2 regions of the Virgibacillus kimchii genome follow, and region 1 is predicted to be linked to the other one. Evidence: a T-box and tRNA genes for the amino acid it is inferred to sense, from the RefSeq annotation. Region 1 holds a T-box; the other holds one or more tRNA genes.

What was found. A T-box is a leader RNA that pairs with one kind of tRNA and senses whether it is charged. The one in region 1 lies ahead of ileS (isoleucine--tRNA ligase), so its partner is inferred to be a tRNA-Ile.
Region 2: it encodes a tRNA-Ile, which carries the amino acid that the T-box ahead of ileS (isoleucine--tRNA ligase) is inferred to sense. The anticodon was not compared.

What each region holds. Positions count from the first base shown of each region.
Region 1 is NZ_AP043951.1:524,658-529,923, reverse strand. Features, by position in the region: gene ileS (isoleucine--tRNA ligase) at 1-2,692, opposite strand, end outside; T-box leader at 2,944-3,166, opposite strand; gene ACZ42C_RS02715 (DivIVA domain-containing protein) at 3,227-3,730, opposite strand; gene ACZ42C_RS02710 (YlmH family RNA-binding protein) at 3,808-4,584, opposite strand; gene ACZ42C_RS02705 (YggT family protein) at 4,597-4,863, opposite strand; gene ACZ42C_RS02700 (cell division protein SepF) at 4,872-5,266, opposite strand, start outside.
Region 2 is NZ_AP043951.1:3,363,640-3,368,905, forward strand. Features, by position in the region: gene pdaB (polysaccharide deacetylase family sporulation protein PdaB) at 1-232, opposite strand, end outside; gene ACZ42C_RS16225 (hypothetical protein) at 541-762, shown strand; rRNA gene ACZ42C_RS16230 (16S ribosomal RNA) at 1,191-2,756, shown strand; tRNA gene ACZ42C_RS16235 (tRNA-Ile) at 2,853-2,929, shown strand; tRNA gene ACZ42C_RS16240 (tRNA-Ala) at 2,944-3,016, shown strand; rRNA gene ACZ42C_RS16245 (23S ribosomal RNA) at 3,318-5,266, shown strand, end outside.

The DNA.
Region 1 (5,266 bases):
CTTCTCCCCGTGTATCTGTTGAAACCCAACAGCGTTCACATTTCTCGCCCGGATGTTTCTCCACCAGTACATCTACATACTGATACTCTTTCATGGATGAATTGTCTTCTGTCACATTTGCTTCAGAGACAATTAAGTATTGATGCAGATGCGCGATGGAAAGAAGGACATCTTTCGTTTCTTTATTTTTTGGTGCAATTGTTACGCTTGCTTCCAACGATTTCCCGATTACTTTCTCATTTCTCGCTTCTTCCAATGCTTTCAACACGTCATCTCTAATGTTCATAAAATGATTCCATTTTTCTGCGATATGATCCAACCCGGCAATTTCTCTCGGTTCGGGGATATCTGTTAATTGAACACTTTCTTCCCCCACACCCGGAATATATTCCCATACTTCGTCCATTGTATGAGGAATAATTGGTGTCAACAGTTTTACAAGTGTTGTCAGAATTTCATAATAGCCTGTTTGAATACTGCGACGGCGTTTGTCATCAGCAGCTTCAATGTATAGAACATCTTTTGCAAAATCGAGATAGAATGAACTCAAATCAACCGCGCAGAAATTATGAATCTGGTGGTAGATCGGGGAATATTCATATTCCTCATAGTTTTCCCGAACATCTTTCAGCAGCTTCTGCAACCGGTGAAGCATATACTTGTCGACTTCCTCCATCTCGGCTTCAGGAACACTGTCCCGCTTCGGATCAAAATCAGCCAGGTTGGCCAGCATAAAGCGAAACGTATTGCGAATCTTTCTGTATGCTTCGGAAATTTGCTTCAGGATATCCGGAGAAATACGAACATCTGCCTGATAATCCACAGAAGATACCCACAGGCGCAATATATCGGCACCAAGCTGTTTTTGCACCTTGGCAGGCACCATCACATTCCCCAGTGATTTACTCATTTTTCTTCCTTCTCCATCAAGTACAAATCCATGGCTTATAATGGTTTTGTATGGTGCTTTTCCTGTAACAGCTACCGCTGTCGATAGGGAAGAATTAAACCATCCACGGTACTGGTCACTTCCTTCCAGATAAATATCTGCTGGTCGACGGTGATCTTCGCGTTCCATGAGAACCGCCTCATGGGATGAGCCGGAATCAAACCATACATCCATAATATCGGTTTCTTTCGTAAATTTTCCGTTTGGACTATGTTCGGATGTAAATCCTTCCGGCAATAAATCTTTTGCTTCCCGTTCAAACCACACATTTGATCCATGTTCCCTGAATAGGTCTGACACATGGGAAATGGTTTCATCTGTAATAATCGGTGTGTTATCCTCTGCATAAAAGACAGGTATTGGAACACCCCATGTCCGTTGCCTGGAAATACACCAGTCCTCTCTGTCCCTGACCATATTATGAAGTCTTGTTTCTCCCCAGCTTGGATACCAGTTAATTTCCTTAATTTCATCCAATATATTGTCGCGGAAATCCTTAATGGACGCAAACCATTGAGAAGTTGCCCGGAAAATAGTCGGTTTTTTAGTTCTCCAATCATGCGGATAGGAGTGAGTAATGAAGGAAAGCTTTAACAGTGCCCCCGCTTCTTCCAGTTTCTCCGTAATTACTTTATTTGCTTTATCATAGAACAGCCCTTCAAACCCAGGAGCTTCTGAAGTAAATACACCTTTATTATCAACAGGACTCAATACATCCAATCCATAGCTCGCGGAAACATAAAAATCATCTTCCCCGTGTCCCGGAGCAGTATGGACACATCCAGTTCCTGCTTCTGTTGTTACGTGATCCCCAAGCATAATCAGAGAATCGCGATCATAGAAAGGGTGCTGTGCCACAATTTTATCGGCTTTTTCCCCTTTAAATGTTTGCACAACTTTCGGATCCTCCCACTCCAATTCTTCTGAAATGCTTTCCAACAAAGCTTCCGCGATAACATATTTTTCTCCGGCTTCTTCGACAACGGCATATTGAATATCCGGATGCAATGTAATTCCCATATTGGCAGGCAGCGTCCAGGGTGTAGTTGTCCAGATAATTATTTTCTCATCCCCGGCCAGCAGCTCTTTTCCGTCTTTCACTTCAAAAGTAACGTATATGGACGGAGAACGCTTATCCTTATATTCAATTTCCGCTTCAGCAAGTGCAGATTCAGAGGTTGGCGACCAATATACAGGTTTCAGTCCTTTATAAATATATCCTTTCTTGGCCATCTCGCCGAATACTTTTATCTGCGCAGCTTCATAATCTTTCGTAAGTGTAATATACGGGTTATCCCAGTCTCCGCGGACACCCATCTTTTTAAATTGCGTACGCTGATTATCCAGCTGCCCCAGTGCGTATTCCGCACACATTCTTCTAAACTCAGCTATATCCAATTCCTTTCTGTTAATTTTTTTCGATTTGGTAAGTGCCGTTTCCACCGGCAGCCCATGCGTATCCCAACCTGGAATATACGGTGCGTGATAGCCTGACATGGATTTATAACGTGTTATAAAATCTTTCAGTATCTTATTAAGCGCATGACCGATATGAAGATCGCCATTTGCAAACGGAGGGCCGTCATGGAGAATAAATAACGGTCTTCCTTTCGTTCTTTGAAGCCCTTTTTCATATATTTTATCTTCTTCCCACTTTTGCTGTCTCAGTGGTTCCTTATTAGGCAAATTTCCCCGCATGGGAAATTTTGTCTTCGGCATTAATAATGTTTCCTTATAATCCATGTTATTTCCTCCTTATTTTTACGCTACGCTATTATATTGGTTCATTTCTAAGGCTGTTTCAGTATATTTTCCAGCTGCTCCAAACGTCCCCGAAAGATTATTTTCCCCGCAGAACCTAGTGGAACATTTTTTCAATATGTTTGAAGCGCGACCATCTTCTATCCGTTGTTTCATTACAGGATTACATGCCTTGATTTTAATGTAGTAATTATAAAGAACAGCTGTTTAAAATAAAAAAAGTCCTCTATCCCTAAAGGGACGAGAAGACTCGCGGTACCACCCTTATAAATTTAAAATCTGTCTGGACTTTAAATTCACTCGATATTCGTAACGTGAACCGACGTCCATTATTACTTCATTCATAATGGCTGCTCCGGAATGATGTTCTACAGGCAATTCTGCATCAGGCTCCCACCAGTCCCTGACTCGCTGGAACAGATATATCCTCTATACTGTTTCCTTCATCGCATTTCAATCTGAAAAAATTTGATTATGATTATGAATTATATGTATAATTCCGGGTAACGTCAAGGCCTATGACTCATTTTCCGCCAATTCAAGTTCTTCTCCAATATCTGTATCAAAAAGGTCTTCCCAATCCTCTGTGTTAATCATATCCATTTGAGCTTCAACGAGCATTTTCAATCTCGTCCGGAATACTTTTGCCTGTTTCTTTAACTCTTCCACATCCATGGAAATCCGTCGTGATTTTGTTAAAGCTTCGTTAATAATCCGGTCGGCATTTTTCTCCGCTTCTTTTATGATTAATTTGGATTCCTTTGTGGCATTGCCTGTCAGTTCCTCAGCTGTTTCCTGAGCAATTAAAATGGACTTGTTCAATGTCTCTTCAATATTTGTAAAGTGTCCCAGTTTTTCATTGAGCTGCTTGACCTTCTCTTCCAAATCCTTCTTTTCTCTGATTGTCATTTCGTAATCTTTAATGACCTGATCCAGAAATTCATTTACTTCATCTTCATCATAACCTTTAAACTTTCTTGTAAACTCCTTATTATGAATGTCCAATGGTGTTAATGGCATGTGGCCACCTCCGTTCTATCTGCTGGTAAAACAAAAATTGATTTCCGACAGGATCCTCTGATTTCTGTTGGTTTATTCTATTTTAGCATAGCCATAGTGATTTTCAACTTATCTTTTTTTGTTTTGCCATTCACTGATACCAGTTTACTTCTTCCCTTTCCACGGACTGACAGCATATCACCCTCACGCAGTACGAACTTTGCTTCTTCAACAACTTTATAATTTACTTTCACAAATTGTCTTTTAATGAGCTCAAACGCCGATTTTCGCGAAAGATGATAAGTTTCCTTTAAAACAACGTCAAGCCGCAAGGAGGCAATTGTATGATCATTTTCTATCCAGTCCATCTGTTTGTCCTTGATGGAGGAGAGTGGTTTTTCCTGCAAATGAATCGTCGCTTTATTAATAGAAGTCAGGTTTGCCGAGATATATGCAGCTATTTCAGCGGCAACGATAATTTGAATTTTTCCTTCTCCGACAATAATGTCTCCTATTACATTTCTTTTCAATCCCAGGGACAGGCATGCTCCTAAAATATCCCTGTGTGTTAACGTAAGAAACTTCTCCGGATAGGTTGCTTCAAGCAGGATGATCTGGAAGTCTTTCTCCATTACTTCTTCATAATAAGGAGATATGATGGCCCGTCGTCTTTCCGCATGATCGAAACCACCAAATATATTTAACTTCACATCCGCTTCATTACTGCCAATAATCATTTCGGCAATTTGCTGCTCTCTCGGATCAAGAAAATCCGTCTGCTTACTGATGAACGATCTTTCCACCTGCTCCTTCCATGAGAGTACCTGGTCAATAAATGGTCTTTCATCTTTACGGAAATGCTGGTAAATATCCATTTCTAACTTCCTTTATAACGCAATCATCTGATATAGCTCATATACGCCGAACCTTGCCAAATGAAGAACCAGAATTCCAACAATTGGCGATAAATCAATCATCCCGAGCGGGGGAATGATTTTCCGAAATGGTTCAAGGTAAGGCTCACAAATTTTAGTAAGAAAGGTTCCAAATGCAGACTCGCGTGCACCCGGGAACCAGGACATAAATATATATACGATTAATGCATAACTGTAAATCATTAATGCATTCGAAATTAATCCAAACAATAAAGCCATATTTTATTTTACCATCCTTTTTCGTATTCGTTTTCCGCGAAGGATTCTGTGATGGATCCGGTCACATCAATATTTTCAGGTGTGCATAAAAACGTATCTGCACCAAGCTTTTGGATATCCCCATTAATTGCATAAACAGTTCCGCTGAGGAAATCCACAATCCTTTTTGCCTGCTCATGCTCCACCCGCTGCAGATTGATCACTACTGCCCTTTTGTTTACAACGTTATCGGCAATCTCCTGAGCCTCATTATAGTTTCTCGGTTCACAGAGCACAACCTTTGCAGGAGAATGTTGAATACTTGATAGATTAACGACATTCTTTTTATTCTGCTTATCCATGGATTTATTCGGTTCAACAGGTTCTTCAACATACTCATATTCATCTTCCAATGTGAAGTAGT
Region 2 (5,266 bases), 1.4 Mb from region 1:
GCTCATCCAGAATATCAAATACTTTTTCCTCTCCCCAGCTGATATTAAAAGTTAATGCAATATTGGATTCATTTTCATTTCCTTTTGTCAATGCCGTCGGCCCCTCAGTGGAAAAAACAGAAAAAGTGCCATCCCGTTCAAACCAGATGAAAAGCGCGGCAAATAATGCCAGAGCAACGACAACGCTCCATCTTTTCCACTTTTCCAACCGCCAAACATAAAAATGCTGCATAACGATTCCCCCTTGTCCTTCATATTAAATTCTATGTATGAATACAGAGAATAGAACAAGCTATCCAAGTGGGGACGCGGGGACAGGTTCTTTATCACGGTTAATCTATAAATGCATATTAATAATTTTTTAGCTGAAATTGGATGAAAAACCACTTATTTGGGGTATAGTAAGTTTATGCCGTATATGACAGAAGGGACCGGCCAATTCCGACAATTTTTTCGAATAACTATATATAGCTGTTTGTAAAAAACAATAACGGGTAAAAGATGATTACTACTATAAGAAGAAATTTGAGGTGTGAAGAAATGTTAGGTTTATTGATAAATGAAATGGAACAAAAAGAAATTGAGTATATTTTAAAACGGGAACTGGATGAATTGTTAATGGACCTGGAAGATCACCGGATTGATCAAATGGTTAAGCGAGCCATGCGGGAACGATATCAAGTGCTGTTTCAACTGTTTCGAAGAGTTGCAAGTGAACAGGAATGTATTAAATATATGCCAAAGCGAAGCAATAATCAATAATAGATGAGCACTCATTTTGTATAAGGAAAAGAGGATTTTCCTGCCTACCTACGATGAGTGAACTATACACATATAAGAAGGATATATTTTACAATAAAAAATCATGTCGATCTGTTGAATTTATTGTTTGTTTATGCTATTATATTTCTTGTTGTCAATGAGTGAAACAGGTTTTTATTTGTGCTTTATTTTCTTTTAAAATTCCTGTTGACAATTTATTGATGGCATGATAAATTATATCTTGTCGCCAAAAACGACAAACAATTTAATTGCTCTTTGAAAACTGAACAAAACAACCAGTATGTAAACAGATGTCAGGAAAGCAGTTGGAGGTCGGACGTAAGTCCGGCTGAGGAAGACTAGTTAACCCTGTATCAATTTTTGAAGCTAAGAGAAGGTAGTGGATTGGTGTCCATTACATTCAAACTTTTATGGAGAGTTTGATCTTGGCTCAGGACGAACGCTGGCGGCGTGCCTAATACATGCAAGTCGAGCGCGTGAAGCAGGCAGATCCCCTTCGGGGGTGACGCTTGTGGATCGAGCGGCGGACGGGTGAGTAACACGTGGGCAACCTGCCTGAGAGACTGGGATAACCCCGGGAAACCGGGGCTAATACCGGATAATACTTTTCTTTGCATGAAGGGAAGTTGAAAGGCGGCCTTTGGCTGCCGCTCACAGATGGGCCCGCGGCGCATTAGCTAGTTGGTGAGGTAAAAGCTTACCAAGGCGACGATGCGTAGCCGACCTGAGAGGGTGATCGGCCACACTGGGACTGAGACACGGCCCAGACTCCTACGGGAGGCAGCAGTAGGGAATCATCCGCAATGGACGAAAGTCTGACGGTGCAACGCCGCGTGAGTGATGAAGGTTTTCGGATCGTAAAGCTCTGTTGTGAGGGAAGAACAAGTGCCGTTTGAATAAGGCGGCACCTTGACGGTACCTCACCAGAAAGCCCCGGCTAACTACGTGCCAGCAGCCGCGGTAATACGTAGGGGGCAAGCGTTGTCCGGAATTATTGGGCGTAAAGCGCGCGCAGGCGGTCTTTTAAGTCTGATGTGAAAGCCCACGGCTTAACCGTGGAGGGTCATTGGAAACTGGAGGACTTGAGTGCAGAAGAGGAGAGTGGAATTCCACGTGTAGCGGTGAAATGCGTAGAGATGTGGAGGAACACCAGTGGCGAAGGCGACTCTCTGGTCTGTAACTGACGCTGAGGTGCGAAAGCGTGGGGAGCGAACAGGATTAGATACCCTGGTAGTCCACGCCGTAAACGATGAGTGCTAGGTGTTAGGGGGTTTCCGCCCCTTAGTGCTGAAGTTAACGCAATAAGCACTCCGCCTGGGGAGTACGGCCGCAAGGCTGAAACTCAAAAGAATTGACGGGGGCCCGCACAAGCGGTGGAGCATGTGGTTTAATTCGAAGCAACGCGAAGAACCTTACCAGGTCTTGACATCCTCTGACCACTCTGGAGACAGAGTTTTCCCTTCGGGGACAGAGTGACAGGTGGTGCATGGTTGTCGTCAGCTCGTGTCGTGAGATGTTGGGTTAAGTCCCGTAACGAGCGCAACCCTTGATCTTAGTTGCCAGCATTAGGTTGGGCACTCTAAGGTGACTGCCGGTGACAAACCGGGGGAAGGTGGGGATGACGTCAAATCATCATGCCCCTTATGACCTGGGCTACACACGTGCTACAATGGATGGAACAAAGGGCAGCGAAGCCGCGAGGCCAAGCAAATCCCACAAAACCATTCTCAGTTCGGATTGCAGGCTGCAACTCGCCTGCATGAAGCCGGAATCGCTAGTAATCGCGGATCAGCATGCCGCGGTGAATACGTTCCCGGGCCTTGTACACACCGCCCGTCACACCACGAGAGTTGGTAACACCCGAAGTCGGTGAGGTAACCATTTGGAGCCAGCCGCCGAAGGTGGGACCAATGATTGGGGTGAAGTCGTAACAAGGTAGCCGTATCGGAAGGTGCGGCTGGATCACCTCCTTTCTAAGGATATATAACGGAACATCTGACTTTGTCAGATGAAAACATACTGTGTTGTTTGGTTCAGTTTTGAGAGAGCAATTTCTCATACTGATAGATGGGCCTGTAGCTCAGCTGGTTAGAGCGCACGCCTGATAAGCGTGAGGTCGGTGGTTCAAGTCCACTCAGGCCCACCATCTATCCAATTCACGGGGCCTTAGCTCAGCTGGGAGAGCGCCTGCCTTGCACGCAGGAGGTCAGCGGTTCGATCCCGCTAGGCTCCATTTTTGTACCTTGAAAACTAAATAAGAGTAACAACGACATCAAGTAAAAGGCTGAAGCGACTGTTCAGCGACGTACGAACTGCGCCCTGCCAAGCAGGGTGGATCAGCGTAGCCTCGCAAAGAGGCGAACTTAGCTGATTATTCTACCGAAGGAGATAAAGGAAACACGACAAGCGAGAGCGAGTTGATGTTGACTTATCGTACGGAGGCGAAGGAAGTTCGCTAGTCGCTAGGAGCTGAAGCTGGATTGATTTTAAGCGAAGGCTAATAAAATTAGTGACGCTTATTCATTGTAAAGCTTAGTTAAGTGAATAAGGGCGCACGGTGAATGCCTTGGCACTGGGAGCCGATGAAGGACGGGACTAACACCGATATGCCTCGGGGAGTTGTAAGTAAACTTCGATCCGGGGATTTCCGAATGGGGGAACCCACTGTTCGTAATGGAGCAGTACATCTATCTGAATACATAGGATAGATGAGGCAGACCCGGGGAACTGAAACATCTCAGTACCCGGAGGAAGAGAAAGCAAAAGCGATTTTCCAAGTAGCGGCGAGCGAAACGGAACGAGCCCAAACCGGAAAGTTTACTTTCCGGGGTTGTAGGACACTCCATTGGAGTTACCAAGAAATTCTTTAAACGAATCGGTCTGGAAAGGCCAGCCACAGAAGGTAACAGCCCTGTAATTGAAAAAGAGTTTCCTCCGGAGTGGATCCTGAGTACGGCGGAACACGAGGAATTCCGTCGGAATCCGGGAGGACCATCTCCCAAGGCTAAATACTCCCCAGTGACCGATAGTGAACCAGTACCGTGAGGGAAAGGTGAAAAGCACCCCGGAAGGGGAGTGAAACAGAACCTGAAACCGTGTGCCTACAAGTAGTCGAAGCGCGTTAATGCGTAACGGCGTACCTTTTGTAGAATGGACCGGCGAGTTACGATCGTATGCAAGGTTAAGTGGAAGACACGGAGCCGCAGCGAAAGCGAGTCTGAACAGGGCGAAGTAAGTATGCGGTCGTAGACCCGAAACCGTGTGATCTACCCATGTCCAGGGTGAAGGTCAGGTAACACTGACAGGAGGCCCGAACCCACGTATGTTGAAAAATGCGGGGATGAGGTGTGGGTAGGGGTGAAATGCCAATCGAACACGGAGATAGCTGGTTCTCTCCGAAATAGCTTTAGGGCTAGCCTCAAGTGTGAAGTACCGGAGGTAGAGCACTGATTGGACTAGGGGCCCTCACCGGGTTACCGAATTCAGTCAAACTCCGAATGCCGGATACTTTTGCTTGGGAGTCAGACTATGGGTGATAAGGTTCATAGTCGAGAGGGAAACAGCCCAGACCGCCAGCTAAGGTCCCAAAGTATACGTTAAGTGGAAAAGGATGTGGAGTTGCCCGGACAACCAGGATGTTGGCTTAGAAGCAGCCACCATTTAAAGAGTGCGTAATAGCTCACTGGTCGAGTGACTCTGCGCCGAAAATGTACCGGGGCTAAACGTATCACCGAAGCTGCGGATTGTTCTTACGAACAATGGTAGGAGAGCGTTCCAATGGCAGAGAAGTCAGACCGTGAGGACTGGTGGAGCGATTGGAAGTGAGAATGCCGGTATGAGTAGCGAGAAAAGAGTGAGAATCTCTTTCACCGAAAGCCTAAGGTTTCCTGAGGAAGGCTCGTCCTCTCAGGGTTAGTCGGGACCTAAGCCGAGGCCTAAGGGCGTAGGCGATGGACAACAGGTTGATATTCCTGTACCACCTCATGAGCGTTTGAACGACGGGGTGACGCAGAAGGATAGGGAAAGCGCACGGATGGAAGCGTGCGCCCAAGCAGCAAGAGAGTCAGGCAGGCAAATCCGTCTGGCAATCTCAAGCTGTGATGGGGAGTGAAATATAGTAGCGAAGTTCCCGATTTCACACTGCCAAGAAAAACCTCTAGTGAGTTCATAGGTGCCCGTACCGCAAACCGACACAGGTAGGCGAGGAGAGAATCCTAAGGTGAGCGGGAGAACTCTCGTTAAGGAACTCGGCAAAATGACCCCGTAACTTAGGGAGAAGGGGTGCTTCTTGCATGAGAAGCCGCAGTGAATAGGCCCAAGCGACTGTTTAGCAAAAACACAGGTCTCTGCGAAGCCGCAAGGCGAAGTATAGGGGCTGACACCTGCCCGGTGCTGGAAGGTTAAGGGGAAGTGTTAGGGTTTTACCCGAAGCACAGAACTGAAGCCCCAGTAAACGGCGGCCGTAACTATAACGGTCCTAAGG